Regions from separate parts of the Lentibacillus sp. Marseille-P4043 genome, predicted to be linked through region 1. Evidence: predicted binding sites of a transcription regulator. Region 1 holds the regulator's gene; each other region holds the start of a gene.
The links. The regulator Rex, encoded in region 1, represses fermentation and respiration genes when NADH is low (regulators of the CRP and FNR family bind a similar motif). The targets are predictions, from matches to a motif close to TTGTGAAATATTTCACAA.
Positions count from the first base shown of each region.

Region 2: C8270_RS17465 (cytochrome c oxidase subunit 2A) is a predicted target of Rex. The motif match lies at 4,007-4,024, and genes of this name have one in related genera.
Region 3: C8270_RS13110 (hydroxymethylglutaryl-CoA synthase) is a predicted target of Rex. The motif match lies at 2,349-2,366, and genes of this name have one in related genera.

Region 1 is NZ_LT984884.1:255,421-266,082, reverse strand. It holds tRNA gene C8270_RS01280 (tRNA-Met) at 101-177, shown strand; tRNA gene C8270_RS01275 (tRNA-Asp) at 201-277, shown strand; gene thiL (thiamine-phosphate kinase) at 695-1,657, shown strand; gene tsaE (tRNA (adenosine(37)-N6)-threonylcarbamoyltransferase complex ATPase subunit type 1 TsaE) at 1,666-2,121, shown strand; gene tsaB (tRNA (adenosine(37)-N6)-threonylcarbamoyltransferase complex dimerization subunit type 1 TsaB) at 2,155-2,859, shown strand; gene rimI (ribosomal protein S18-alanine N-acetyltransferase) at 2,852-3,304, shown strand; gene tsaD (tRNA (adenosine(37)-N6)-threonylcarbamoyltransferase complex transferase subunit TsaD) at 3,297-4,307, shown strand; gene C8270_RS01245 (ABC-F family ATP-binding cassette domain-containing protein) at 4,563-6,488, opposite strand; gene moaC (cyclic pyranopterin monophosphate synthase MoaC) at 6,700-7,185, shown strand; gene C8270_RS01235 (redox-sensing transcriptional repressor Rex) at 7,197-7,826, shown strand; gene C8270_RS01230 (DUF2268 domain-containing protein) at 7,894-8,760, shown strand; gene C8270_RS01225 (hypothetical protein) at 9,043-9,339, opposite strand; gene C8270_RS01220 (class I SAM-dependent methyltransferase) at 9,537-10,274, shown strand.
Region 2 is NZ_LT984884.1:3,503,509-3,514,170, forward strand. It holds gene C8270_RS17440 (spore germination protein) at 52-270, shown strand; gene C8270_RS17445 (hypothetical protein) at 312-869, opposite strand; gene C8270_RS17450 (SCO family protein) at 873-1,505, opposite strand; gene C8270_RS17455 (cbb3-type cytochrome c oxidase subunit I) at 1,626-3,305, opposite strand; gene C8270_RS17460 (cytochrome c oxidase subunit II) at 3,321-3,782, opposite strand; gene C8270_RS17465 (cytochrome c oxidase subunit 2A) at 3,794-3,940, opposite strand; gene C8270_RS17470 (spore germination protein) at 4,871-5,185, shown strand; gene C8270_RS17475 (spore germination protein) at 5,154-5,396, shown strand; gene addA (helicase-exonuclease AddAB subunit AddA) at 5,505-9,239, opposite strand; gene addB (helicase-exonuclease AddAB subunit AddB) at 9,240-10,662, opposite strand, start outside.
Region 3 is NZ_LT984884.1:2,663,529-2,674,190, reverse strand. It holds gene C8270_RS13120 (hypothetical protein) at 1-87, opposite strand, end outside; gene C8270_RS20295 (hypothetical protein) at 177-353, opposite strand; gene C8270_RS13115 (hypothetical protein) at 447-953, opposite strand; gene C8270_RS13110 (hydroxymethylglutaryl-CoA synthase) at 1,134-2,306, opposite strand; gene C8270_RS13105 (hypothetical protein) at 2,512-3,156, opposite strand; gene C8270_RS13100 (hypothetical protein) at 3,303-3,833, shown strand; gene C8270_RS13095 (thioredoxin domain-containing protein) at 3,887-5,932, shown strand; gene C8270_RS13090 (hypothetical protein) at 5,929-6,231, opposite strand; gene C8270_RS13085 (ester cyclase) at 6,425-6,850, shown strand; gene C8270_RS13080 (hypothetical protein) at 6,889-7,266, shown strand; gene C8270_RS13075 (SDR family NAD(P)-dependent oxidoreductase) at 7,294-8,097, opposite strand; gene C8270_RS13070 (MBL fold metallo-hydrolase) at 8,101-9,063, opposite strand; gene C8270_RS13065 (M20/M25/M40 family metallo-hydrolase) at 9,142-10,662, opposite strand, start outside.

The DNA.
Region 1 (10,662 bases):
TTGCGAGGAGTGCTACTTCTGCGAAAAGCTTTCAACACGACGAGCAGTTTGGGAAAAAGTTAGTTAAAGGGCAGGAAAATTTTTAATATTTATCTCATATCGCGGGGTGGAGCAGTCTGGTAGCTCGTTGGGCTCATAACCCAAAGGTCGTAGGTTCAAATCCTGCCCCCGCAACCAATTTAAAATAAGTACATAATATTGGTCTGGTAGTTCAGCTGGTTAGAATGCCTGCCTGTCACGCAGGAGGTCGCGGGTTCGAGTCCCGTCCAGACCGCCATTTAAATAAACGTTCACATGTTTTCATTGATAAGAATCATGTGTTTTTTTATGTCCAAAATTAGGCGATTTTAGCTCACAAGTAACCACAAATTTTGTTTCTACATTAATTTTCCACCTAAAAGGTCCCATTCCATCAATATGCAAATTCCCTTCTTGAATCAGAGATTTTAGCTTATCACCAGCTCAAATTTAATTATAATATATCAATATTTCCCTTAGCAAAATGATATATATCAACAATTCTACATGATGTAGTTGATAATTTTGTCCCCCTGATAAATACTAACCATACTAATCCTCTTCAATGTGAACACTTTGGGGTAGAGTGTTAATTATTGGGGTGGTATTATTTTTTCCTTTTTATAGTCTTTTTGCTATCATTAATATAGTCGAAAAATGAAACTGGGTGATATTCATGGATGAGTTTACGTTTATTAATTCAATTAAACAAACTTCATATAAACAATCTTCCCTATTAAAGGGGATTGGGGACGATGCAGCAGTTTTTCGCCAAACCAGTCAGGATGTTGTAACGACAGTGGATACGTTTGTGGAAAACGTTCATTTTTCCCGTAAAACAATGGAGCCGTTTCATATAGGTCATAGGGTGCTTGCCGCAAACGTTAGCGATATGGCTGCGATGGGGTCCATGCCGGCATTTTATTTGGTGTCCATTGTCATTCCACCACATTGGTCAGATGAAGAACTGCAACAAATTTACCAGGGGATGCGAATGCTGGCAAATAATTATAAAGTGGATTTAATCGGTGGAGATACTGTTTCTGGAAACGAGTTAGCAATTTCTATTACAGTTATTGGGTATGTAGATAAGAATAAGGCGCGTTACCGGAGTTCCGCAGAGATAGAGGATATCGTTTTTGTTACTGGTACATTAGGAGATTCTCGGGCTGGTTTTCATATTTTAACTCAGCCTGGGCAGTACACAGACAAGGAATATTATATGAACAAACATCGATTGCCTTCACCACGTGTTACGTTTTCCCATGAATTAAGACAACTATCACGAATAGCACTCAATGATGTAAGTGATGGGATTGCAAATGAGGCTGCGGAAATTGCGGAGGCATCCGAGGTTTCAATTGTTTTAGATTATGATAAATTACCAAGAAGTGCGGCTTTTCATCAGTTTAGTGTTGATCAGCAACGAAATTGGCAGCTTTTTGGTGGGGAAGATTTTGAACTGATCGGAACAGTTGCTAAAAGTGATTGGCCATTAATTAAACAACTAGCTGAACAAACAAACACAAAGGTTACGGAAATTGGCTATGTAGATAATAAGCAGACCAATCTTGTTTATTTACAAGAAAAAGGTCAGCGTGTTGTATTGAAAAAACAAGGATATACACATTTTAAGTAGGTGAAACAATGCAGGAGAATCAAATCAAAACACATTCGGAACAAGAAACAATGCAATTAGCTGAGAAGCTTGCAGTGTTATTAAAGCCGGGGGATGTGATTACATTAGAAGGAGATCTGGGTGCTGGTAAAACAACCCTTACAAAAGGGATTGCCAGGGGACTCGGTGTTACGCGGACTGTAAATAGTCCAACGTTTACAATCATTAAGGAATATGTTGGGGAGCTTCCGCTTTATCATATGGATGTTTACCGATTAGAGGATTCTGATGAAGATATTGGTTTTTCGGAGTATTTTAATGGGGAGGGCATCTCGATTGTGGAATGGGCTCAGTTTATCGAGGATTTTTTACCACCCGAGCATTTAAATATAAACATTACATATCTTGACGAGCATTCGCGTTTATTGGCGTTTACTCCTAAGGGTACCCATTTCGAATTAGTTGTAGATCAATTAATTGGGTAGGAAAATTACTTATGAAAACAGGGAGTTACTTGAATGAATATATTAGCTATCGATACATCAAACCAAGTATTAGGTGTTGCCATACTAAAGGACGAGCTTATTATCGGTGAATTGGTCACAAATATTAAAAAGAATCATTCAGTTCGTTTAATGCCTGCAATTGACCAACTGATGAAAGAAACAAATATGACACCAGATATGCTGGATAAAATTGTTGTTGCGAAAGGCCCTGGCTCATTTACAGGTGTACGAATTGGTCTTGCAACAGCCAAATCATTAGCATGGGCTCTGGATATTCCAGTCGTCGGTATCTCCAGTTTAGAAACACTAGCGTATCAGGGATGTTTTTTAAACATGTTTGTCTGTCCTTTTTTTGATGCAAGACGCTCGAATGTTTATACAGGTTTATATCAATGGGATGAAGATAAAATGACACTTGTAAAAAATGAGCAAAATATAAGCATGACAGACTGGTTAGAGCAATTACAAATGGATGGAAAGAAAGTGCTTTTCCTAAGTCCGGATATTCATTTATACGAAGATGTGATTATGGAATATATGGGCAATCTTGCTGTTATCCCACAAGGTCCGTATCATTTAGCCAAACCATCTCATTTGGGATTGGCTGGGCTTACGAAACAGCCAGATAATACACATACGTTAATACCTAATTACTTACGTTTAGCTGAAGCAGAAGCTAAATGGCTTAAAGCACAGAAGGAACAAAATAATGGCTGAACTAGTGATTCGGAAAATGGAATATAACGATATAGATCAAGTTTTTGAGGTAGAACAGGCATCATTTGAAAACCCATGGGAAAAAGATATATTTGAGCAGGAGATTGTTGAAAATCAGTTTGCCCATTACTTTATCTTGGAATTGGATCAAAAGATTATTGGCTATGCTGGTCTTTGGGTAGTGATCGATGATGCACAAATAACAAATATTGCAGTTACGCCTGATTATCGAGGGAATAAACTAGGGGAAAAGCTATTCCACTACACAATGGAACAGGCTATACGTCTTGGCGGTCGTCGTTTATCGTTGGAAGTACGGACATCCAACATTGTTGCTCAACGAATGTATCGGAAGTTTGGTCTTGTTCCTGGAGGTATTCGGAAAAATTATTATACAGATAACCAGGAGGATGCAATTGTCATGTGGGTGAATTTATATGGATAAAGATAATTATATAGTAGGAATTGAAACGAGTTGTGATGAAACAGCTGTAGCTATTGTTAAAAATGGGACGGAAATAATCTCAAATGTGGTGGCATCACAAATTGAAAGTCATAAACGTTTTGGTGGGGTTGTGCCTGAAATAGCCTCACGACACCATGTGGAACAAATGACAGTCGTTCTAGAAGAAGCGTTTGAACAAGTAGCTATTACTTGGGATGAAATTGATGCGATTGCAGTAACAGAAGGTCCTGGCTTAGTTGGGGCATTATTAATTGGGGTTAATTCAGCAAAAGCAGTGGCATTTGCCAAGCAAAAACCTCTCATAGGAGTTCACCATATTGCCGGGCACATTTATGCGAACCGTTTTGAACAAGAGTTCCAGTTTCCATTACTGGCTTTGGTTGTATCTGGTGGGCATACGGAGCTTGTCTTAATGAAGGAACATGGCCATTTTGAAGTAATTGGTGAAACGCGTGATGACGCAGCTGGGGAGGCATATGATAAAGTTGCTCGTATGCTGGATCTACCCTATCCTGGTGGCCCGCAGATTGATCGGTTAGCAAGTATCGGCAGTGAGAGCATTTCATTTCCGCGTGCATGGCTAGAAGACGGTAGTTACGATTTTAGTTTTAGTGGATTAAAATCTTCCGTTATTAACACAATCCACAATGCGAAACAACGCGGTGAAGAACTGAAAAGGGAAGATATCGCTGCAAGTTTTCAAGCAAGTGTTGTTGAAGTATTAACGGAAAAGACATTTAAAGCAGCTAAACAATATGATGTAAAACAAGTTATTGTTGCTGGGGGTGTTGCTGCGAATAAAGGCTTACGTGGGGCTATCCAACAGTGTTTTTCTAATACAGGAATTCCATTGTCGATTCCACCTTTAAACCTTTGTACTGATAATGCAGCAATGATTGCAGCTGCTGGGACCATTTCCTATGAGCAAGGTAAGCGGTCAGGATTGGATTTGAATGCAAACCCATCGTTAGTATTAAGTTAATAACAGGTTATCAACAAGTATGTGTATATCTTCTAGAAAAAGCCTAATACTTTTATATTGATTATGTGGATAAAAACTGTGGACAACTATCGTTTTAGTTGTGGATAATGTGAATAACCGTAATGATTTTAATTATAATAGTGCTTTTTATGTGTATAACATTGTGGATTACTTAATAAGACAGTATTATATTTGTAATCAAACGTTTGATCAATAAAAAATTAATACAAAAAAACCGGGTTATCCCGGTTTTTGTTATTCATCCTCTTGTAATGCGGTCCATTCTTCCATAAGTTGTTCGATTTCTTGCTTAATTTCCCCCGTTTGCTTTGTCAGTTCCAATGCTTTTTCATGATCTTGGTAAATTTCTGGTTCGGTCATTTTTTGCTCGAGTTCAGCAAGTTCATTTTCACGTTGTTCTATTGTATCTTCTAGTTCCGTTATTTTACGTTCTTTTTTTCGTTGTTCACTGCGAAGCTTTTTTTCTTCTTTAAAGCTTAAATTACTTTGATCTTTTTTGTTCATTACTTCTGCGGTTTGTCGCAGTCTTGCACGTTCAGCTTCCTCTTCTTTTTTCTCCATATAATAATCATAATCGCCTAAATAAACAGTAGCGCCATCTTGCTGCATTTCCACAACCTGGTCTGTAATTTTATTGATAAAATATCTGTCGTGGGATACAAATATGATAGTCCCTGGAAAATCGATTAGTGCCGCTTCCAATACTTCCTTGCTGTCGATGTCCAAGTGGTTTGTCGGTTCATCCAGTACTAATAAATTGGCTTTTTGCATCATTAATTTGGCCAATGATAATCGTGCCTTTTCCCCACCACTAAGGGAATGGACAAGTTTTAAAACATCGTCACCTGAAAATAAAAAATTACCTAAAACGGTGCGAATATCTTTTTCATTTACCGTAGGATGTTCGTCCCATAATTCTTGTAAAATGGTTTTTGATGGTGTTAGAGTCATCTGTTCTTGATCGTAATAGCCAATTTGAACGTTTGTTCCAAGTTGGATTGTCCCACGGCTCGGTTTCAGTCTCCCTAAAATCGTCTTGAGTAAAGTAGTTTTACCAACACCATTTGGACCAACAAGTGCAATCCGATCCCCGCGATTTACATGAATTTTTACATTGGAAAACAAGTCCTCTCCGCTGTCTTCATATCGAAATGATAGGTCATCGATTTTTAATACGTCATTTCCACTTCGCCGGGTGATTTGGAAGGAAAAGGATGCAGACGATTCCTCACCAGCTGGTTTTTCCAATTTATCCATTCTTTCAAGCTGCTTCCGTCTGCTCTGGGCTCGTTTGGTTGTGGATGCACGAACGATATTTTTTTGAATAAATTCTTCCATCTTTTTAATCTCTGTTTGCTGTTTTTCAAACTCTTTCATATCCTGCTCAAAATTTAATGCTTTCTGCTCGAGAAATTTGCTGTATGTCCCATGATATTTTTTCGTTCGATGATAGGATATTTCGTATACAATCGTGACGGTTTTATCCAAAAAGTACCTGTCGTGGGACACGATTGTAACTGCTCCCGGATAATTAGCCAAATAATTTTCAAGCCATGCTAGTGTATCAATGTCCAGATGATTTGTCGGTTCATCTAAAATTAATAGTTCAGGTTTCTTTAATAGTAATTTTCCTAAGGCTAAGCGTGTTTTTTGTCCGCCACTTAGTTCATGGATTGGTGTTTCATAGTCATAATCCTGAAAATGGAGTCCGGTCAAGACTGCCTTAATATCTGCTTCATAGCGATAGCCTCCACCAGCTTCAAATGCCTGTTGTTTCTTATCGTAATCATGTAAAAGTTGCTCGTAGTTTGCTGTTGATAAAGAAGATGCTTGTTCCATTTCGCGTTCTAACAGTCTTAGTTCCTTTTCCTGATCAATTAAATGTTGGAACACGTCAAGCATTTCATTCCAAATGGTTTTGTCTGATTCGAGCCCAGTATGCTGGGATAAGTAGCCGATGGACAGGTCCTTCGGCTTATGTATTTCACCTTCATCATAGCTTAATTCACCCGCCATAATTTTAAGTAGTGTCGACTTACCAGCACCGTTTCTTCCAACAATAGCAATTCGATCTTTTTGTTTTATTTCGAGTTTTATAGTAGATAATATTTTTTCTGCACCAAAGGATTTTGATATTCCGTTTAATTGCATGATAATCATTTCGTTCACCTCATCCTTTTAAGTGTATCGTATTGTGAACGAGTAAGGAAGTATAATAATTTAGATTATAATGACGTCAAGTATAGGAGAAGCCACGTCTAGCTTCAAGGCTTTTAATGCAAGCAATTTATTTGTGAATTTAATCACGACTTATCGAATTTTTTCTGATAAACTAAGATGTATAAGTACGAAGTGAAATGGAGATGAGTATATGGCAAATTTCACACATTTTAATGAACAAGGCAGAGCGCGGATGGTTGATATAAGTGAAAAGCAAGAATCGGAACGAACCGCCTTTGCAAGGTCAAGTATTCAAGTCACAGAAGAAATCTATCATAAAATTAATGATAATGAGATAAAAAAAGGCGATGTGTTAGCCGTTGCCCAAGTAGCAGGGATTATGGCTGCTAAAAAGACATCAGATTGGATTCCAATGTGTCATCCATTACAATTAAAAGGCATTGACATATCGTTTGATTGGCAGATTACAGCGGATATGTTTGTATTACAAATAGAAGCTTTTGTAAAAACGAAGGGAAGTACAGGGGTTGAAATGGAGGCATTAACTGCAGCTTCAGCAACAGCCCTGACAGTTTACGATATGTGTAAGGCACTTGATAAAGGAATGGTCATTGGAGAAACTTTTTTACTAGAGAAAAAAGGTGGCAAATCCGGTGATTACTATCGAGAAAGCTAGGGGGGATAATAATGGAACAGCATAAAATTCCGCAAGCTACTGCAAAGCGGCTGCCATTATATTATCGGTTTTTAAATAATTTACATCATCAAGGCAAGAAGAGGGTGTCATCAAAAGAGCTGAGTGAAGCTGTTAAAGTTGATTCAGCAACAATTCGCCGCGATTTTAGCTATTTTGGTGCGTTAGGAAAAAAAGGATATGGCTACAATGTAGAATATTTACTGGGCTTTTTCCGCAAGACGCTCGACCAAGATGAAGTAACAGAAGTGGCTTTAATCGGCGTAGGGAATCTTGGTACAGCATTTTTACATTATAACTTTATGCGAAGTAATAATACAAAAATTGTAATGGCATTTGATACGAATGAGACAAAAGTAGGAACAGAAGTTGGTGGAGTTCCTGTATACCATATCAACGATTTAGAGGAAAAAATTAATGGTGTTCAAGTTGCGATTTTAACAGTTCCTGCCAATGAAGCTGAAGGAATTACCGAACGACTTGTCAAGCAAGGGATTTCGGGGATCCTTAACTTCACACCGGCACGAATAACTGTTCCAGATAATATTCGGGTGCATCATATTGATTTAGCTGTGGAACTGCAAGCATTGGTTTATTTTTTAAAGCACTATCCATTAGATTAGCCGTGAAATAAGTTACAAACAATTGTACAATATTTTCACCAGTTTTGACCTGCTATCATACAGTATAATGATCAATTTATATTTTGAGAAAAGAGTTGAGACACTGTACATGGCAGTTAAAGATACGAGGGAATGGCTAAAGGAATATTTGCGAATTAAGGGAAGTTCATGGGTCAATAATATTGAGCATCAGAAACAATGCATAAGTGAAAAACTCGTTTCTTACTTTCCAGGAAGTTCATCATCGGTAATCCATGATCATTTACTACAACATGGCCTTTTTTTGCCAAATGTGCAGGATGAAAGTATTATCAATTCCTTAACTAATGTTAATCCATGGAAAATTGCAAGAGTAGAGCTAATGCGATTAAAAAAGGAATGGGAAGGACCCGACATACCGATATTTATTTTTCCTTCTGATTCCAATAATCGGCAGTTAAAACGGGATTTTAATGGGTTGTCTGGGGTGTCCCATCATGATAAAGTGTTCTTGTTTGTGTCTGGAACCATGTCACAGCAAGAACTGCAGGCGCTTATTACGCATGAATATAATCATGTTTGCAGGCTGCATTATCTCGATAAAAAGGAAAAGAATATGAAACTCTTGGATTCTATTGTCTTGGAAGGTTTGGCTGAAATGGCTGTACAGGAACGTTTGGGAACAGAACATTTGGCAAAATGGGCTACCATACGACCCATTGATTCGGCCTTGAATTATTGGAGGAAGTGGCTAAAGCCAAATATGAAGTTGTCGAAAGCGGATCCTCGTCATAATGAACTGCTATATGGGGGAGGCTTTGTTCCGAAATGGCTGGGTTACAACGCTGGCTACCATTTGGTTTCCTCTTTTATTAAAAATAAACAAACGCACATAAAAGAAACGTTACATTTACCAGCCGAAACAATAGTAGAAGGATCTGATTTTTCGTTTTAACCAAAAGACTGTCCTAGCAAAGGTTCATACCATTCCTTGCCGGACAGTCTTCTGCTTATAATGTGTGTTCAAAAAGTATGCCAAATTAGAAGCAAGGCCGACTAAGTACGTCACGTCCTGTGACAACGTCGACACTAGCACGTCCTGTACGTCGAAGGTCGAGGCGGCGTAGCTTTGAGCCCCGGAGTGTACATAAATAGGTACATGAGGAGCGGAAAAGCAAGCCAACGAAGAGATTCGCTGCTTATTATTTGGTGACTTTTTGAACAACCTTTTATAATACTACCAGAAAAATAATGGTGACAATGCAGCAATGGTAGCTAGAGCAATTCCCCAGCCAGCACCCCATCCACCATATCCGCCATAACCACCGTATCCGCCGTATCTACCATATCCACCATATCCACCGAAACCATATCCGAATCCGCCCAGATTTCTGCCTTCTAGTGGACGAAGAAAGACATGCGAGTTGCTAACTCTAGTAACAACACCCCGGTGCATTCTACCATCTCTTGTTCTAATTCCGACAGGGCGTCCAACACATCCTAGACACTGCCGATAAAAAGGACTTACTGCCATCCTGTATGAACTCCTTTCCTGTTAATAATATGGATTTATTATGGGTGTTAAATGACGATAAACAAATGCAAAGAAGTGAAATGGATTAATTCCACTACTATTAGTAATACCTTATGTTTTAAATTTTTTACCGATTGGACAAAAACCTTAGTATCTATTAATAAATAAAAAATGGTAAGAACAAGGGAGGGACATAAATGAAAAATTATACGTATCATGATTTTTTAGCCTTTTTAGGGGTTGGTGGGGCTCACCCAGGTGGAATTGCTCTAACAAAAAAATTGTTAAGAGATGTGCCAATCAACCAAACCTGTAACATACTTGATGCCGGGTGTGGAACAGGACAAACAGCGGCTTATTTAGCACAAGCTTATGGTTGTAAAGTAACCGGACTTGACCTGCACCCATTAATGATAGAGAAGGCACAAAAGAGATTTGCCAAGGAAAATATTACAGTTCGTTTAGTTGAGGGAGACATTGAAAATAGTTCTTTGCTAGCGGAGTCCTTCGATTTGATTATAGCTGAATCGGTTACGGTCTTCACCAACATTACGAAAACTGCTAATGAATATTTACGTTTGTTAAGAAAAGGTGGAATTCTGCTGGATCTTGAAATGACAGCGGGTAAATCTTTTTCAAAGGAGGAAATCGAGGGGTTTCGAGATGTGTACGGGGTCGACGAAGTACCTTTGCAGGATGAATGGAAAGCTATGTTTCGTTCAGTTGGCTTTCGTTCCGTTGAAGTAGTCAAAGAAAATACGGTGGAAGAAATGTTACATGATCAATCGTTTCAGGAAGATTCCTCTTCGTCACCAGAAATAAACCCTTCAAAACCAATGGACCCGTCATTATATAAGATATGGGATAAACATCAGCTGCTAGCAGAGAGGTTTTCCAATCAATTAAAGTACAGCGTCTACAAAGCAATGAAATAGTAATTTTATTAAAAGGCTCTTTTCGTAATGTTTGTTGCTTTTTAATTTCGTCGTTGATATAAAGTGCGACGTAGTGAAATTTCCTTTCGTAACAATGATGATGCAATGCCTAAATTCCGCTCCGGCAGAATACTTCGCTTTCCGCGGGCACGGCTTCAGCCTCCTCACGGAAAACCGCCGCTGCGGGGTCTTCAGACTCGTGCTGTTCCCGCAGGACAAGGAAAGCCTCGGCAGCGTTACATCGCACGCAGAAAATTGATCTGTATTTTCAAGGAGTCTACGTATTCTGCCTCCGCTGGTAGTGGTGCTCTGATTATCGACAGGGAAAAGCCATGGATTCTAACGTTACACAAGACTTTTTCACCCTTGAACAGAAATTAACTCAAGC
Region 2 (10,662 bases), 3.2 Mb from region 1:
GACATTCATACTTTATTCTATATAATAAAAAAATCTCGAGAAGGTGTTAGGATGCCATCGATAGTAGGTCCTTTAAAGGTTAACAGCATTGATGGTGGGGTTGTCAATTTTGGAGATTCGTTTTACCTATCTCCAAAAAGCACCTCAAAAACCAGTGCTGGTTCGGGTTCGTTCAATACTGGAGACTTTATCAATACAAATACTGGCTACAGTTCTACAAACCCATTTGACCAAGACGCATATGATCAACTAATAACGTCGAACGCGTAAACGGTATCAGCCCCCTGCTAGCGTGGCAGGGGGCTGATCCGTTATTTATATTGTGATTGATCCACAACCATTAATTGTATGCCATATATGATCATACAGGCGGACATTGCTAGTGACCCCCAACCAAGTGTTTTTTGGTCAACCTCCAGATAGTTGTTACAAATCTGGTCATCCGAACCGATATACAACCATGCCATTACCATAAGAACCAACATGATATATACATAGATAATGCCTTTTCCAATTCCCCCTAGTCTACTCCAACTATCACGGAGAGGAACTCCCACCAAAAATGGTAAACTAATAAATTTAAATATTTCCACTGCCTGCACTGTAATTGCTTCATCCATTGCTCGTGGTATCATCCAATAACTCCAGACAATCATCAATAAGAGCATTCCCGCCACTCCATTGCTGTTCCATTTCCCGAAGAAGTGCGGAAATTTTCGTTGGAGGAATGGCGCCATCAAAAAACCTGAAATAACGAGTAGCGGTATTTGCATGTGCATATGCACGATCATAATTGATTCTAATAGATTCGCAACCGGGGGAAGAATTAAGAAAACATATAGCAATAAACCATACATAGCCTGTTTCATTGATTATTCCCCCGCTTCAATTAGTATTTTGTTCACTGTGTTCGCGGCTTCATCTGTTTTAGTGAAATCCAATACTTCCAACAAATGTCCCTGCTTGCCGATCAAATAAAATGCTGTATTATGGGTGAAATTCCCATTTCCATCTGGGATCACAACAACGCCCAATTTATTTAATAGTGTATCTAACTCCGTTTTATTCTTAACCCTCGCCATTCGCCACGTTTCTCCATCACTGCCGAAATAGGTGCGATACTTTGTCAGTGTTTCTGGATTATCCCGCTCCGGATCAAAACTAATGCTTAAAAATACAATGTCCTCTCCAATATATTTTTGCGGGATCATCTTATAAACATTAGCCATATTCATCTCTAATTGTGGACAAACGGTTGTACAACTCGTATACATAAACGTTAAAAACACAAATTTCCCCTCGGCAAACGAATCAAATGTATAGGTCCTTTCTCTACTATCTTGCAGTGTGACACTAGGAAATGTCGGCTTGTTTTTTATTAATTCATATGTTCTAGCACTTTCCGCAGTAAAAGCGTGAAATCCATCTGTACCAATATAAAACAAGATACTGCCAAAAATAATAACGATTGTTATAGCCAATGCATTACGCCGATTTTCGATCATTACCATCACTTCCTTAAGCAGAAGTTAGAGACTAGATGTCGGCAGGCAAGCATTGGAAAGGGAACTTGCTAATTTGCAAATACCCTTCCCAATCACCGACCCTTTATATCTCCCTTCGTATTACCAAGTCTTAATTGGTGGTGATCCTGGTGGTGCATTGACAATAAAATCAACAATTGGTACAACATACGCCATTGCAACAACCATCAGCATTAATACAATCCATAACCCCCACCGCTCTGTCCACAATGGAGTTGGCTGTGCATCAGCTTCCACCTCACCAATTGGAAATTCTGTATTTCCTTTTGGTGCAAAAAACATCATGTTGAACACAGCGTAAACTTGAATGATGACACCCAAAAGCAGTAATGTTGCTCCAATTCCCATTACATATTCGTATGGTATCCAGCTTAGTGCTGTTCCATGGTCGCCATATGTCGTATATGCAGTTCGTCTAGGATCACCTAATAATCCGACTAGATGTTGAGAGCCAGACATCAGGATCATCCCAACAGTCCAAATAATGGTTTGCACGATACCTAGTTTATTCATTTTTGATGTTAATTCTCGTTTTGATAAATACGGGATTAACCAATAACAAATCCCAAAGAAAGTTAAAACAACGGATGTGCCAACAGTTAAATGAAAGTGGCCAACTACCCACATAGTGTTATGAATAACCTGGTTCATCTGATTACTTGTATTTACAATTCCCCCAGCACCTGCAGGAATAAAGGCGATCATTGCGATCATCGGTGCTAAGAAACGTACGTCTCCCCATGGAAGTTTCTTAAACCAGCCAAGCAACCCTTTTCCACCTAATCTTCTTCCTGTCCGTTCAAAGAGCGCAAACATCGCAAATGCAGTCATGAGCGAAGGAAACGCAATCGAAATACTCATAAATACATGTAAAAATTTAATAGATTCCGAGATCCCTGGGTCAATGATTTGATGATGGAATCCACCAGGAATATTTAAAATGACTAATAGAATTACAACAACCCGTGCTAATTTATCATTAAATACACGGCCGCCAATGACTTTCGGTACAACGACATACCAGGCAGACGTTGCTACAATATACCAAATGTTTACGAGTGTATGGCCGAAGCTCCAAAATAGTGTACGACTTACCATAACGTTAATCGTTTCTTTCCACCCTAAAGACCAAGGAATAAGTGTTAGCACTTCAATTGTGACACCGATACTGCCGAAGAACCAAAGTACAAACACCCCCATCGCAAAAAATGCTAACAATGGTGTTACTTCCCCGCGATGATGTTTTCTCCAATGAAAATAATTGATGAAAGCACCAAAACAACAAGACCAAATCCCGAGTACAACAAACACTAATCCGATATAAAACACGGGAGAAGCTGCTAATGGCGGATAAAATGTATATAGTACAGATGCTTCATTCATTAAAATTGTAATAATTACTAATGCAACTCCAACCATCATCAAGCCAAATCCGATCCAGGCCAGTTTCCGAACCTTAGGTAGGAGTCCGCCGAGTGTGTGTGAAAGTCCTGCGTATAGATAACCAATGGTAAAAGTAGTTGTAAAAATAAGGATTAATAAAATTCCGTGTGCTGTTAACACTTGATAGTAATTTAACCATACTGGCAATTCCAACAAACCTGCACGTTGTAACCCCTGCAATAATCCTAAAATACCGCCAATGAGCAACGTGATAAATGATACAGTTAAATATGCCTTTGATAGTTTGGCATCTTGAAGGTTAACACCTAAAGCTTTTCGGGCTTCTTTGCGAATAGTTGTTTTTACTGCTCGTTCCATTTATGTTTCCCTCCTTTACTTCACCGTAATTGTTGTAGACATTAACTGATGTCCTGTTCCACAATATTCATTACATAGCACTAAATAGCTGCCAGGTTCATCAAATGTATGTGCTATTTTCTGAATATGTCCTGGCATAACCATTGCATTTATATTTGTTCCAGCAACTTGAAATCCATGTGTTACATCCTTAGAAGTCATGGTAAAGTTAATTTTTGCTCCAGCTGGGACTTCAATATTTCCAGGGGTAAAACCGAATGCTTGTAACGTCATGACTACTTCATATTCATTTTTGCCAATCTGCTTAATCCCTGGCTCGTCAAATGGAGCAGTTTGGTCTACCTTTTGTGGATCAATTGTATCTTTATCACTCGGCGGCCCCATTTCAAGTGCAAATGTTTGATACCCAACGACGACCATAAATAATATTAAAATACCGGCACTTAAAGCAAGCCAGATTTCTTCAAATCGATGCATGTCATTCCCTCCTATACTCTAGCCATATATATCCAAAATACTGCCACCCACATGATGACGATAACAGCTCCGACAATGCCTACTGAGATTAATGTGCCTCGTAATGATTTCTCGTCTTCAGTTTGTTTTTCAGAAAGATTCGTTTTGGTCGTTTCCATTTCCACCCCTCCTTCGCTTCGTACTATCTATTACACTTACATCATAATCTGGGAGATAATGTGGAGAAGTGAAATGAATCACAAGCAACTGTGATTTTTCTTACAATCGCTTTCAACAATTTAACCAGAACAAACGATTTTTCATAAAGGCTGTTTCAAATAGATTGTTGTTTTTGACACAACAGATATATAATACGACGTAACTTTAGTGTGACTTTCTCTCGTCCTATCTAAAATGAGTGCTAATCCAGCGCTGCGGGAAAATACTCGCTTTCCATGGGGAACGCTTCAGCCTCCTCGGAAGAAAACCACTTCCTGCGGGGTCTTCAGACTGTTCCTTTTCCCATAGGAGTCTCGCATTTTCCCGCAGCTTAGAATAATTTTCTATTCAACTGATAAGAACTATTCTAAACGTTGATTTTATGGGCAATAACCAAACCACTCTATATTCAGAAATTTCCTATCAGCGCAGGCAGAATACGTAGACTCCTGCGGGAAAAGCACGTGTCTGAAGACCCCGCAGCGGCGGTTTCCCGCGAGGAGGCTGAAGCCGTGCCCGCGGAAAGCGAAGTATTCTGCCGGAGCGAAATCTAAGCACTCAATCATCATTAGAACCGGAATAAAAGTCACAAAATAGAAATTTCATTACGTCGCATTCTATATCAACTACGCAATTAAACTTAACAAACATTACGAATAGAGCCTTCAAAAAAAACGAGCATAACCCCTTGGATTAATAGGGTTTGCTCGTTATGGATACTGATTATAAATAGCAACAAATCCGTCACAATTAGAAATCCAATCCTTGTGATTATTGTTGAATAAGTTATTGCTTTAGGGTGACAAAAAGATCAACTTAATCACATTGGTTCACTTTCTATCGATCTTTCTCATACGCTAAAGTATATCTTAATTAAAGGAAAGAATATGATGAACAATCCATTAATTCGGATCGGAAGTATTAAAATTACCAATATGACCGGAAATGCATCAATTACAATTGGGGAAATGACACAGCTAAATCCTAAATATGAAGATCAATCTCAAGGAACCAATTGTGCAATAGGAGATTCTTCCTCATCAGCCTCCATCATGGAAAACAAACAAACGAATGAAGAAAGTAAGGGAAACGATTCATCATCACAATCCGAGAACAAAGTCAATTCTGGCCAAGAGGAAGCCACTATAGGGAGTGCAGCTAGGAGGATAAACAATGAACGATCATTTTATGGTTGGCCCGATTAAAATTGACTCGCAAGCGGGGAACTCCTCCGTTAATTTTGGCGATACTTCCTTTTCAGGTAATACGGTTTACAATAAAAGTCAGGGGAATGCAATCGGAATTGGTGATCCTTCTTCCGTATTTGCCCCAACTAAAAACGGCTGGCTAGATAACGATGCAAATGATCAAGATTCAGGAGGGAGTCCAACGATATCAAATCCTAATCAACCGTAAACGCATGTATGATTTCTTAATGGTTTGAAGGGATAGGACTCATTTATATATATTCCCAAAACTAAACAGACCTGCTCCAATGAATGGGGCAGGTCTGTTAAAACTTTTTTATGAAATAGGTGGGACCTCCAAAACGAGTTGCTTATCAAAGAAATAAAGATACGTTTCTTTTACCGGCTGGTGCCAAATGGTTTCAATTGCTTGCCGGTACAGATTCATTTGTGTCGCATACCGCTTCATAAGTTTCTCTTTCACTTGTTCCGTAACATCGCCATCAATTGCATCTGTCTTGTAGTCTATGATGATCCAGCCATCATCTTTTGGAATAATGCAGTCAATAACACCTTGTACTAACACTTGCTCGTCAGTCTCACTTGCCCATGATGCATATACTGTACTAGCTGGTAATGAGAGGCTAAAGGGTACTTCCCGATGATGATTGGATACCGAAAGCACATACTGACCAATTTCCGTTGCGAAAAACTGTGCAACTGCATGATAATCAATAACCGCTGCCTCATCGTTCGTGAGTATTTCTTTCTCGACAAGTACCTCAACAAATTCCTCTAGCTCAACATCACTTAAAGCCTTTGTAAGTGGAAGATGCTGCATAACGGTATGCATAGCTGTTCCTCGTTCAGCAGCTGAAATGGTTTTCTCCTGTTGCATAAACTTCGGTCGCTTCACAATCGGCGCTTGAAAGGTCTGGACAAGCTGTTCACTGCTATATTCATCCTTTAATTCACGCTGTCGTTTTAGTTCAGTCACTGTTTGCTTTGCCCTTGCCGTTTGAGCTTGCTGGAACGGATATTGATAAGAAAGTCGATTATCAACTGTTTCTGCCAAATCGTCATCCGTTAATGTTAATGGCTGCCAGTTGACGATCGTTTCTCTTAACTTCACATCTGCTTCCGTTGTTACTTCATCCAAATTAGCATATTCACTGCCATGGACAACCGAAACGTTCCATGAAGAAGGGTCAACTTTAATTTCATCCAATATCGCGTCACTTAACTCTTCCGTTCGTAAAACGTCATTTTTTTGATGACGGATTAACGCAGGACCAACCCAATCTAAATAGGTTTTTGATTCCATTCTGAAATGTGCTGGTAAAATCCATCCAGCATGATCAACAATCTTTTGCCACTTCGCTTGTTTCTTTTCAAATGATGCAACATTTGCAACCATCACCAATTTTTCCTTGGCCCTTGTTAAAGCAACATACAAAACTCGCATTTCTTCCGCCAAAAGTTCCCGTAGTTTTTCTTTTTGAAATGCATGGAACAGTAACGTTGGGTAAGTGATACGCTTAATCGGATCAATATATTTACTGGCAAATCCAAGGTCTTTATGCAGCAAATAACGTTGTTTTAAATCCTGCAAGTTAAACTGTTTATCCATCGCACCTAAAATAACGATCGGAAACTCAAGACCTTTACTTTTATGAATCGTCATAATGCGAACAACGTCTTCTTGTTCACTAAGTGCTCGCGCTGCACCAAGATCCTCTCCACGCTCTTCCATTCGTTCGATAAACCGTAAAAAGCGAAATAGCCCACGAAACGAGGTTGTTTCATAACCGCGCGCTCGATCATATAATGCTCTTAAATTTGCTTGGCGTTGCCTTCCACCAGGCATACCGCCAACAAAATCATAAAAACCAGTTTCTCGATAAATTTGCCAGATTAATTCTGATAAGGCCCCTTGCCTGGAAGCAACCCGAAAACTCCCCAATTGTTCAAGGAAGTTCGTAACCTTTTCCGCTGTTTCGCCCATTTCGCGCTTGTAAAACTTTTTCAGTGCATCATAATACGTATGGCGTTTGTCTGCTAATCGGATCAACGCTAATTCCTCTTCATTCAGTCCAACAATTGGGGAACGCAGAACAGATGCAAGCGGAATATCTTGTCTTGGGTTATCAATTATTTTCAGTAGGCTTAGCATGATTTTTACTTCAATTGCCTCAAAGTAACCTGTAGATAATTCCGCATAAACAGGAATTCCTTGTTTTTTCAACTCATCCGTAATTGTTGGCGCCCACGTCATCGACCTTAGTAAAATGACAATGTCACGATATTGCAGATCGCGTTGGCTTTGTGTTGCTTTATCAACAACTTGTAGGGGCTGGCTATCTTTTTGACCAATCCAGCCTTTGATTTTCTCGGCATATGCGCGCGCTTCTAACTGTGCTTTCTCCAAGTCTTGATAATTTTCATCTTCATCAGCCTGTCCCAACGTCTCTTCTTCCGGTGCTTCACGATCGATAATCAATAATTCCGGATCAGCATCAGGAAAATCTTGCGTTTCATACATGTTATTTGCATAGATTAGCTCAGCATCTTTGTCATAGTCGATCTCCCCTACATCCTCATCAAGAATTTGCCTAAAAATATAGTTGGCACCACTTAAAACTTGTTCCCTGCTGCGAAAATTACTTGCCAGGTCAATTCGTTTTGCTTGATCCTCTTCAGTAGCAAAGCGTTTATATTTTTCAATAAATAGTGATGGCTCAGCATGGCGAAAACGGTAAATACTTTGTTTCACATCACCAACCATGAACATATTACCAGGACCCTCCTGATCACTAATCAATGTCAAAATGGTCTCTTGCACAAGGTTCGTATCCTGATATTCATCCACTAATAATTCAGTGAAGTTACTTTTCAAATGATTTGCAACACTGGACGGGATTGGCTGATCAACACTTGAGGCCTCATCAATCAATAGCTGCAAGCAATAATGTTCCAAGTCGGAAAAGTCGACAATCGCCTTTTCGCGCTTTTGTTTCGTGAACCGTGTTTTAAATTGTTTGACTAATTCGGTTAACTGCTTAATAACTGGTGCAAGTTCTTGCATGTCCTCAATGTGACTTGCCAAATCTCTTGTAAACCAGCTTTGCTTCATATCGTTCCAGCGTTTTTTATAGCTATCCCGCAATGCTTTGACTTTTGCCTTTTTCTCTTCATTGCAATCTACCTTTTTGGACGATAATTTTACAAATGAGCTCTCTTGCATGAATGCTTGAAGATCATTCCATGAATCAAGGTGTGCGATGAAGTTTTGCAAATTTTCCTTGTCCGCATCTATCGCATCTGCATAATGATATGGGCCGTCACTTTCACGTGTAAGGTTCAAAGCAAGCTCCATCTCTTCTTCCATTGCCGCCAATTGACTCTTTACTTCCCGTTTGATGATCCCAAGCCATGGTAATTCGTCCTCTGTCCAGTTTTCGGGAACATTATATACATCAGCTAATCTATCAAGCCATACTTCCGGCCATGGATTCTGCACAGCAAAAGTATACAAATCAAGCACCAGATTTTCCACGTCCACATCACTGCGATCACTGGAAAAACGATCGACAACAGCGAAGAAATGTCCTTGTTCTTCCCCTTCTTTGCCATACCATTCTTCAAATAAGTCAGCGATTACTTCCTGCTTCAATAAATCTGCTTCCATATCATTGGCAATTCGAAAGCCTGGGTCAATATCAAGCAAGTATGCATATTGTTTCACGACATCTAAGCAGAAGGAATGTAACGTCGAAATCGAAGCACGTTGCAATAAGGATAATTGCTTTTTCAAATGATTAGATGTTGGATTTTCAGCAAGCGCTTGTTCCAACGCAAGCCCTACCCGATTGCGCATTTCTTGTGCTGCTGCATTAGTAAAGGTAACGACGAGTAATGTATCGATATCAACTGGATTGTCCTGTTTAATTAACTTTTGAATAATCCGTTCCACAAGCACAGCTGTTTTTCCCGATCCTGCCGCTGCTGCAACAAGTACATCACTTCCATCGGTGTAAATTGCCTCTGCTTGTTCCTTTGTCCAGTCAACCATTTATTTCCCCTCCTCTTTACGCAGCTTTTCAATTATTTCATCGTCTTTTAAATCCGTTAATTTCCGGTAATTATTTTCCTCCAAAATTGGGTCAAATTGACAAACGGAATGGAACGGGCAAAATGTACATGCAACATTTTGCTTATGTTGATAAGGGTTTAAATGCACCCCGCCTGCAGTCATATCAATCCCTGCGTTTACCATCAACTGGTGGATGTGACCTTGAAGAACCTGGAACGTATCCTGATCCGCAACCTTTGAACTGTTGTAAAATCCACCGTTTTTCTTCACTCCTGCAGGAACGATTTGACTTGTCCCAGAATCAAGTGATGTATCCATTAGTTTAACGACATCTTCATTGGAAAGAAGTAATCCTTGCATTTTATATTTCTTAAAAATTTCATAATTAATATCTTGATCCGACATCTTTTGTTTTGCAGAAATCATTGGGTTGTGCACGTGAAAATATAGTACCCCTGCTGGTGTTGCCTTCGCACCAAGCCATTGCTCTGACTGGGATAACACCACATCTAAATAGGCAAGCATTTGTAGTGCAAGCCCATAATAGACTTCAACAAGGTTCAGTCCCTTGGCACTCGATTTATAATCAATAATTCGTAAAAATAAACTTTCCTGATCTACCGCCTTATCAATTCGGTCAATTCGCCCGCGCAACATCAATTCAAAACCGTTTGGCAATGATAATGTTATCGGTGAGAGTGTTTGATTCTCACCAAAGCCAAGCTCCAGTCCAACTGGTGAAAAACTACTTTGTCTTGCTTGCTCACTTAATACATAAGCAGCTCTTGCAATAACTTCCTGTAATTTTTGCTGGATGTATTTATAGCGGTTGGAGCTATGCAATATTTGGTGCTGTAAAATCGGCGCCAAATTAGTAACGGCCTTGTGTGCATAGTTATCGGTATCCGTCTTACTCAACTTAGCAAAATCCTTGCCTTCTGCTTGGATCCATTCGGTAATCTTTTTCAATGCTTCATGGAAAAGCTGGCCAATATCCGGTGCATCCAATTTATACGTTTTTCGCTCTTCAAGCCCAAGACTATACTTAGCAAAATGCTGGTAGGAACAGCGATGATACATTTCAAGCCTGGAAACACTTGCTTTTACCTGTTTAGGATACAATTTTTCGGTTGTTTCCTCTGATAGATTAATCGGCCTATTTTGGTAGTACAAACTCTGTAAAATGGTATAAGTTGTCCTGTGTTTTTTGTTATTAGTAATATACCAATTTAACACATGCCACCAAATCGGTTGCACCGGGTAGCCTTTTCGCTGACGGGCAAGTTGAGCTGTTAATGCGGATCTAGTTTTAACCGGTGTGGTAATAAAACGATCTGCTTCGATTAACTCATCTGGATCCTGTAATAACAAGTGCTCACAACAGACAGGGAATAAATCCTCT
Region 3 (10,662 bases), 2.4 Mb from region 1:
GAGTAATGCCACAGCACCCGTTGTGTCCATAAGCGCAGACCAATCCTCAATCTTTACTAGATGATAGCTATAGAAAATCGGAAACATAGCGAAATAGCACAGGTACTAATGCTCATCACGGAAAGAGTCAACCACTCCATTTGTTTTACAACTAATAGACTGGGTTTCCAACCTATTTAAAAAGGATTATCATTTTGCTTTAAACCTTCTGAATATACATTTCCGGATTCACTCGTATTTTTGTCTCTTTCTAGGTTTATTTTTTTTCCTCTTAATTTCGCTATTAGGTCGGCAATAATTCCGATTAGGAGTAATCCGCCAAGTGGAATTACAAAGAAAATCCATACATTCACCATAATTCTCCTTTCGTTTTTAATTTGAAATTTGACTTCAAACGATTTGCCTGCCTTATTACATTATCATGAACGTGGTTAATCAGTAGCTAGCTATTCTTTCATGTATTCTATATCTTCCTTGCCCCCAGGAGGTTCGTCAGTGTAAGCTATCCAATACTGTATTTTCTCTGAATAATTCTCCATCACATCATCATAATAAGTGATTGATTTGACTGGTTCGCCAAATACTTTTACTTGTTTTACATTATAATCTCTTGGTTTGATGACCGTAACAACTGGAGACCCTTTATCTGCTAAAGAAGTGACAGGAGGTGAAACTTCTTCTCCCATAATCCATTGTAATTCCTGCTCATCTTTCTTTAAAATAGCCATAGCCAACTGTCCATAACCGCCATTACTTTTTGCCATTATATAAATAAAATTGCCTTTAACATCATAATCAATAATCGCATCGTAGTTAAAATCATTCTGGATCATAACCTCTTGAAGGCTCTCCTCAAAGGAAAGATCATCATTTACATTTTCTTTGTCATCATGAACATTCGAACAACCAACAAGAAACAAAACGATCGTCATAGTAAGGAAAAGCTTTTTCAAATCCTCAACTCCCTCCCAACTCTAGTATACGTATGGAATTAACCGTTAGTTCCAATACGCAGGTAATTATACAAATATTTTATCCAGGTACCAATCCCCTGCAGCATAAGATAACATCAAAAAAAGAGCAAGACCCTGCATCATCTACAGGTTCTTACTCTTATCCAATCCACAAGTCACTTAATCTTCTTTATTCACATACTGCCGCATATTGTCCTTCATTCCGGCTAAACAAATTGTTGCTGGATCATTCGTAACATCTAATTCTAATGTTGACCCATCAATCGGTAATGTTTCTTGAAAAATTTCCTCGTATTCTGCAACGGTTACTTCTTTTCTTGCTGCAAATAACTGTGTATGCTCTGCAATGTGTAAATGTTCCCGGTAATTTGGCTGCAAGATACCAGTGAAAAACTCCCCTACTGCGCCGGAACCATAGCTAAAGAGTCCAATTTTTGCACCAGACTGTAAATCATCTTTTTGTTCTAGCAAAGAAAGCAAGCTTAAATATAATGAGCCGGTATAAATATTTCCGACATTTCGATTATACTTCCTGCTGATTTCAAAATTGGCTAATAATCGTTCCTTATCTTCTTCCTCTGCTTCATCCAAAACAGCCCGTAACGCCTTTAGTCCCATTTTTGTATATGGAAGGTGAAAACAGATTGCTTCAAAGTCCTTCAATGAAAGGTCTGTCTTTGCTTTGTACTGTTCCCAAACTTTTTCAAAAAATAGAATGTATTGTTCATTGGAAAACTTGCCATCAACAAACGCTTTATCTGAGTAGATCGGACGCCAGAAATCCATAATATCATCTGTCAGGTATACATTGTTTTCTTCTAGTTCCATGATACGGGGTTCTGCGCTGATCAGTAGTGCAACGGCCCCCGCTCCTTGTGTTGCCTCACCTGACGTATTCAAACCGTATCTGGCAATGTCGGATCCTAATACCAACACCTTGCTGTCGGGATTTAACGCAATATGTCCTTTTGCCATTTGAATACCTGCTGTTGCACCATAGCAGGCTTGTTTCACTTCAACCGCACGAGCATGGGGGTTCAACCCTAATAAACGATGGACGTAAACCCCTGCAGATTTCGAGTTATCGATCCCTGATTCCGTGCCGAAAATAACAAAATCTATCTTTTCTTTATCTTCATTATCCAAAATTTCCAATGCCGCATTTGCTGCTAATGTAACCGGATCCTGTGAGATTGGAGGTATCGCCATTTTCGATTGACCAATCCCGATTGTAAACTTTTCTGGTTCTACATTTCTGCTGACAGCTAGCTTGTTCATGTCAACATATAAATGCGGTGTATAAAATCCTATTTTGTCAATTCCTATTTTCACCATTCTTCACCTTTTCTTACCAGTATAAATTTTTAAATAACTTAGTGATTTTCTTCACAAATAAAACTTGCTTAAAACCAACATTATAAATCATAATATAATCTATTGTGAAAAACAATGAAAAGAGGACGAAAACGAGGTGAACTTGGGGGAAGATCTCCTATTTATATGCCCCAGGTTCACCAGCATCTCCCCACGCCAGGGACTATGCTTTCGGTTTTGATGGAAAAATAGTATACGACCATGACCAGATAAAATCAACAATGAAAACAATCCCCCAAAGCATCCCGATCGAATAAATCGTTTCATTCGGATATGGAGATTCTGCGGCAGTACCCGCATCAATCCATGAAAGATCACGTAAATATCCGATCGCATCTTCCAGACTATCTGTCCCATACATCCAGAATATGGATTGTACCAAAGCAAATACAACGAAATGCGCGATGGAAGTTCGACGATATTTTCTCGCCACATACTTCGGATCCTTATTTCTTTCCATGATTTGATAGTCTTTTTCTTTTAAAAGTTCCACACCACGCCAACCACCAATTTTCATCCGCATCCAGCGATCAAGTTTCATAAAGTCAAAAATTCCAAATGTGCACGCATAGATGACGAATATAGCAATGACAATCTGGAAGGTAGAAATCTTCCCTGTTTCTTGATAAATCAATAATGCCAACAGTGCCTCCAATGCTATTAATGCTAGAAAAGCGAGGATGAATAAGGTGCTTACTTTTTTCTTATTCAGGAAATAACGTACAAACCCAAAAAGTAAAAGTGCTACAATGGACGACACTTCAATTGTAATAAATATTTCCCATTGGTAAGTGAGAATTAGTTCCATCTATTGCTCACTCCCTTCTTTTTCACTATATTCAGTTTCCATTTAAACAATAAGGAAGTCAATAGTTTTTTTGCCCCTTTTCAAAACAGCTATAAAAGGAATTTTATGTTAAAGTAAAGGTAACTTGTACCAAAGGAGATGATATGGTGTCCCTTGTCTTTTTAATCGGACTTATCGGCGTCTTAATTGCCATCTTTTTCAAAGAACCAATAATTGGTCTAATCAGCAACGATCATAAATTTGTTCGAAAATTTGAACGTGTAACATGGTTTCACAATCATTGGTCAGCGGGAATATTTCTGTTTGTGCTGAACGCTGCTATATTTTTCGCTGCAGGGCTAATCCTGTTCGCATTGACGTATTTCTTAATTCCATTTGTCCATTTTGTGATCATGTTTTTTGCAGTAATCAGTTGTATCTTTTTATGGATTCTTTTTAACAAAGCATGGCAAGGTACGAAGAAAAACCGCGTCAAAATGGGGCTAATCGGAAGCAGTTTCTATATGGTATTAACGTTCGTTTTCGTTTATTTCCTATTGACAATGAAGCCTTCTTATCCAGGAGAAGATACATTTATGGGAGCTATCGGCCTTGTTTTTGCGATAATTATTACATTCCTTGCGTTTATAACATGTTTTACCTATACAGGGTTTCCTGTGAAGAAAGAAATCCGGTGACAAAACAACATACATATCAACATAAATCCAATGTGTAAGGAGAGAACTCGACCATGCCTAAAGAACATCAACTATTCCAGGAAAACTCGAACTTTCTAAAACAGCATGCTGATAATCCGGTAAATTGGTATCCATGGGGAAACGAAGCATTTGCAAAAGCAGAACAAGAAAATAAACCTATTTTTCTATCCGTCGGTTACAGTACAAATCATTTATGTCATGTGATTGAACGCGAATCATTTAGAGATCAACAAGTTGCGGATTACCTAAATGAGCATTATGTTTCTATTTTAGTTGATCAGGAAGAACGACCAGACATTGCTTCATTGTACGCAAAAGTATGCCGCATGATGACCGGTCAAAGCGGTTTTCCACTGTCTATTTTCATGACACCTAAGCAAATCCCATATTATGCGGGGACATATTTCCCAAGGGAAGGTAAATCGTTTATACCCGGAATTATGGACGTACTTATGAGCATGCATCATGAATTTCACGATGACCCGGAGCATATCACAGCAGTTACCAAAAGTGTCAGTGAGGAGTTAAAAAATAGCCTATCTACCAAGAGCCCGAAGAAATTATCGAGCAAATACACGATTAAAGCTTACCAGCTGCTTCACGAGAGACAGGATACAACATACGGCGGATTTGGTGCAGCACCCAAATTCCCTGCCCCGCAAAATATTTTATTTTTGTTGCGTTTCTACCGTCTAACTGGTAAAAAAGATGCCTTAAAAACAGCGGAACATACATTAAAAGCAATGGCGAACGGAGGAATTTACGATCATATTGGTTTTGGTTTTTCCCATTATGCTATCGATGAGAAGTGGCTTGTCCCCCACTTTGAAAAAAAGCTGTCTGACAATGCGCTGTTGCTGATCGCTTTTACGGAATGCTATCAAATGACGAAAAAACCGTTTTACAAAGAAGTAAGCGAACAAATTATTTCGTTTGTTATGCGTGAGCTGCATCGATCAAATGGCGCTTTCCATTCTGCAATTGATAGTGAATCAGGTGGTGTGGAAGGTGGTTATTATGTATGGGAGTTGGATGATGTACAGCAGATCCTTGATGAGGAACTTGAAGAACTCTATACGAAGGCATATGGCATGACACCCGAAGGTAATTTCAAGGGCAAAAATATACCCAACTTGGTTGATTCCGATCTGGGAGCGATAGCGGAGGAACATCAGCTTACATTAGAAGAACTATATCAGCAGTTAGAGGCAGCGCGTGTTCCATTATTAGCAGCTCGTGAAGCAGAGCGAGAGCACCCAACAGTCGATAAGAAAATTTTAACGGCTAGCAATGCAATGATGATCACCGCACTAGCAAAAGCAGGCAATGTATTCGAGGAACCAAATTATCTTAAAACAGCCGAGGATACCATGGCATTCATCGAAACGAACTTGGTGCAAAACGAACGGGTAATGGCTTGTTACTATGACAACGACACCTTAAAATGTAATGGCTATCTGCACGACTATGCGTATCTTTTAGAGGCATACATCGAATTGTATCACACAACATTAGCATTGCCCTACCTAAACAAGGCCAGGGAGCTAGCCGACAGGATGATTGGTTTGTTTTGGGATCGCGACCAAGCTGGATTCTTCGCTTCTGGATATGACAGTGAAAAATTATTTATTCAGGATAAAGAAATCTTTGATCATAGGCTGCCATCTGGAAATAGTGTTGCGGCACTTGCCCTTATCCAATTAGGCCATTTAACCGGAGAAACCGCCTATTTTGATAAAGTTGATGACATGTATCATACATTCTACATGGATGTACGGCAAAATCCAGCTACAACAACATCATTTATGCAGAGCCTACTATTGACAGAACTGCCAACAAAAGAGGTTATCATGATCGGTAATGATCGTGATTTCACAACACAATTACAGCAAGAATTTTTACCAAATGTTTCACTGCTTCAATGTGAAACACCTGAACAATTGACCGCCATTTCCCCCTTTGCGTCTAATTTTACGAAACTGGATGGAGAGACAACTTTTTACGTATGTGAAAATTTCGTATGTAACCACCCGACAACAGACCCAGCAGCAGCCTGGAAACTAGTGAAAAAAAATTAAAGCATCCGCAATCTTTTTTGGGAGATTGCGGATTTTGTGCTCGTTCGGCGACTTCTCGCTTTCGTCCGGCGACTTTCCGCTTTCTTCCGGCGACTTCCCACTTTCGTCCGGCGACTTTCCGCTTTCGTTCGGCGACTTCTCGCTCTCGTCCGGCGACTTTCCGCTTTCTTCCGGCGACTTTCCGCTTTCGTTCGGCGACTTTCCGCTTTCTTCCGGCGACTTTCCGCTTTCTTCCGGCGACTTTCCACTTTCTTCCGGCGACTTTCCACTTTTGTCCGGCGACTTCTCAACTTTTCCAACCGACAGAAGCAGGGTTTTACATCAATATTCTCGAAATAGTTTAGTAGACGATACAGAAGCATGTCAGGATGCAATACATCATAAAGTGTAAGTAGCAGAAAGCCTATTCCCCACCACATATGATAGCTAGAAACAATCAGCGATCCAGATGGTAATGAATTAGGCTTTGTCCAAGAATAAAGGAGGGTTTTTTTGCCTACGAACGAGAAGGAAGCAATTGTAAAAATATGGTTTGAAGAGGTGTTTACAAAAGGCGATCTACAGGCTGTTGATCAGGTCGCAGCAGCAGACATGATCACTTACTCACAAGGGCATGATGAAGGTTTTGTTGGGAGGGATAATTTTAAAAATTGGCTATCGTGGTACTGCACTTCTTTTGTCGATCGTAGCTGGGTAGTCCAAGATACGATTGAAGAAGGCGATAAAATCGTTGCTCGTTATACTGGCTACAGCACATATAAAGGCGGTTTACTTGATATCCAATCTGAAGATCAGCAAGTGAAGGAAACAGGTATCATTATATTCCGAATAGAAGATGGAAAAGTGAAGGAGCAATGGTGCGAGATGAGTGATTTGCAAGTCGTGCAACAGTTAGGAGCTCAAGTTGTATCACCATGAATTGGCATTTTCACCTAATTTCTCGGAGGGGGAATAATGTGAAAAAAAGTCTGTTTCTATTTGTAATTATCGCTTTTATTTTAGTTAGCTGCTCCCAAAAGACGCTTACATTTACCGGTGGGAGTGACAATTGGTCTGTTCGGTACACTGCTCATATACACGAAACTGACAGTGAAAGTATTGAATATGCTATTCGCTATATAGGAGAAAAACCTGCCCCTGAAACAATTGATTATGAATTAGGCAGCCTCTCCGTACATGGGAGGATAGTAAACAAGGACACATCCGCAGTTACCAGTAAAGGTGGCAGCTGTTTCGGATGTGCCGTAACGCAAGAGGATGAGGAAATCGAAGCAGTGATTATGTGGAATGGAAAAACGGAAAGCTTTACATTAACTCCTGAATCGTCCAACTAATTGCGATGGGGGAAAAGCTCCCCCCTTCTATTTCCGATTAAATTGCTTCTTCAACAACGTCTCCACTCCACCTGGAAACAGCTGATAAAGCTTACTTCCAGCATCCATCCAATGTGGCAAATTAATTTCCCGCTTCTTACTAAATAAGTTCTTTACAATTTTCGTTGCCACTTTATCTGGATCAAGCATATACCGGGCAACGCTTTTCTGATAGCTACCGTCTGGATCCGCGGTTGTAAAGAAATTCGTGCGTACTGGTCCTAAATTAACCGCCATCACGTAAATTCCTTTACTGGCAACTTCCAGCCGAAGAGCATTGGTAAAGCCAATGACTGCATGTTTTGTAGCCGCGTAAACAGCGGATTTCGGTGTGGCAATTTTACCGGCTTGGGAGGCGATGTTGACAATATGACATTTCCGCCGATTCGCTGAAAAGTGTGGCAACAGCAGTTTTGTACCACGAATCAAAGCGAATACATTCAATTGAAACATGCGCTCCATATCATCAAGTTTCATTTCGTTTACATAGTCAAAAACACCTACACCTGCATTATTAATCAGGCCATGTATTTGTTTATGGTCCGTTAAAATTTGCTTGATCACATCTTCAAACTCTTCATGATCGGTTATATCTGCCTGATAAGCAAATGACGTGGCATCAAATGAGCGTTTCAATTTCTCCCGCTGATTTTCCAGTTTATCAAGTGAACGGGCAATCATGATCGGTGTCCCGCCATTTTTCGCTATATGCCACGATAGACGTTCACCGATCCCACTTGATGCTCCTGTTACAATAATCGTTTTATTTTGTAAATGCAGCCTCACATACATCACCTACTTTGCTTTAACGAAAAGAACACCATCACGCTTTGTTTTCTCAATTTTTCCTTCCTCTTCCAGAAAATCAAGCTGACCGATCGTTTCTGACATGGTTAAATCAAGTTCACTTTCATATTTTCTCGGAAAGAGTTGTTGGCAAACTTCAAAAGGTGTCTGCTCTTTTTCCTGTAACATGTGAAGCACCTTATTCGCTCGCTGCTCCTGCTTCGCCAAACGCATTGGAATCAATTCGTCCACATTTGAAAATATATCACCATGCCCCGGGTAAACGGTGGTGATCCCAAGCTGCAAACATTTTTCGAGATTTTTTCGATATTGTGGCAATGGTTTAGCTCGCTCTGTCTCATCTGCATGTGGCGGTTCCAAAATTGGGTTTGGTGAAATATGCTTGAGCAGATGATCTCCTCCAAGAAACGCCCCATCAGCCTCACGGAAAAATGACAAATGACTTTGCGCATGCCCCTTCGTCTCAATAACCCGCCAATCCGCATGACCTGGCAAAATGTCCCCTTCATCAAGGAAGGCCGTTAGCTTTCCATGACCGGTAAGTTCTAATGGTGTTTGCAGTTTTTCCAAGAGTTGTAAATATCGATTAGGCACACCAGCAAGCTTAAACGCATCGCTAAAAAACTGCTGGTACTGATTTAAAAATGCTTCATCCCTTGTTAACCAGGGATCATTGTATTTATGGCCAACAATTGCTTGTGCCCTCGGGAATTCACCTACTAATCCAATATGATCTGGATGATGGTGGGTTAAGATGTGCTGTTCGATATCATTTGGCGTGTAGCCGATTTGTTTTAATTGTACGGTTAGAGCTTCCCACGCCTCTTTCGTTTTCACACCGGCATCAACAAGTGACAGTGTATCCCCTTTCAAAAGGTAAACATGAACATCCCCTACAGGATATGGTGTTGGTAATGTAATTTTCGTAATCGTGTCGTGTAATACTTTCATTTATATAAGCTCCTCTAAAAGTGAATGGTCATTCATTTATCTATAGTTTACCCTTTTTTCTTCTTTTTGTCACATTGTTTATTTCTTTTTCAGAAGTTGTTTAATCGCATCAGTCAAAATTTCTGGCAAATACTCGAAGCTGTATGTCAGTTCCAATCGCTCTGTCCACTGATGCGGGTCCCTCCCTAGTGGGCCAATATTCAATACTGGCATTGTCAGCTGTTCCATGACATCTTCGGGAAAAACAAACCCATTATTTTGCAGTGGCATATTCGTTGTTAATTGACTTAATTTGCTTTGTGATGATGGTGGTCCAACATAGCTTAAATCGGACAGTCCGGTAAAAAATTCTGCCACAGTCAATTCAATCTGATATTCCTCTTTTGTTTGTTTCGTCACGTTATCCATCACATCTTGAATATACGGGTCATCAAACGATGAAACAGCGGGATAAAATGGTGGACTGTAAAATAAAATAATCATTGGCCCCAAATCTTTACAAAGTGCAGCCAAATCTTGTACGAGCAATGTGGAAAAATCACGGTCGCCATGTTCCCGTTTGGAAACTAATAAATTTTGCCGCCGCGTAATCTCTTCTTTTCCATATCGTTTTACTGCTTCATGATATAATTCTTCATACATCATGACACGTACCCGAAAATCTGGCAATGTAAAATCCGTGGCAACATCAGCAAAATATCCTGCTTTCTGTTTTACGTGATTTTCGATTTCCTGCGCTGCTTGTGTTGCACCAGCAATCAATTTTTCATTTAGTTCGTGAAAGGATTGTTTTAAATACAGAACATTGTACATCGCAATTGCAGCATTTGGTGTCTGGACCGAATAGGCTTCTTTCAAATCCCGCTGCATTAAACTTGTTGGCGGCGGTGTCACTTCATCACCAATTTTTTCAATAAACGCTTCATTTAGTTCCAATTGCTGCGATAAAAAACTGATCATTAAATTAGGATTTACACCCGCAAACGGTTCTCCAACATGTGATTCCTTTCCATAGCAATAAAAACCAGGAAGCACTTTTCCGATCGACCCTGTATATACATAGTAATGATCGTCACCGGGATATTTGCTAAACATTGGCTCACCATTTAAACAGGCATTATAGGTTATGTTTTCTTCTTTTTTTAATTGGTTCAATACGGGCAACGCTGTTAACATTCCATGTGAATTCACTTCTTCATCTGGTACCGTCAACAAAAGAATGTTTCCGTCAAATTCATCATCTATCGCTTTTTCAATCATGGATAAGTGAAGAGAGAGACCTGCTTTCATATCCATCGAACCCCGTCCAAACAACCAGTCACCAGTTATAATATCCTGCCTGACCTGTTCTGGTAACTCATCCTTGATCCGTTCCATTTCTTTCGTTAATTCCTTTGGATGAAAAGCAAGATTTTCTAATGATCCATAATCCTCCACACCGACAACATCAAAATGGCTTAGCAAAATAACTGTTTCTTTTGTATTGCCCTTTTTTACGAATGCAGTTAAAAGTCTTCTGCCATCGTCTAACGGATGCAGTTTTAAGAAATCAGGATGGCTTTGAAAATATTCCTTTTGTGCTAAAATATGGTAGAGATA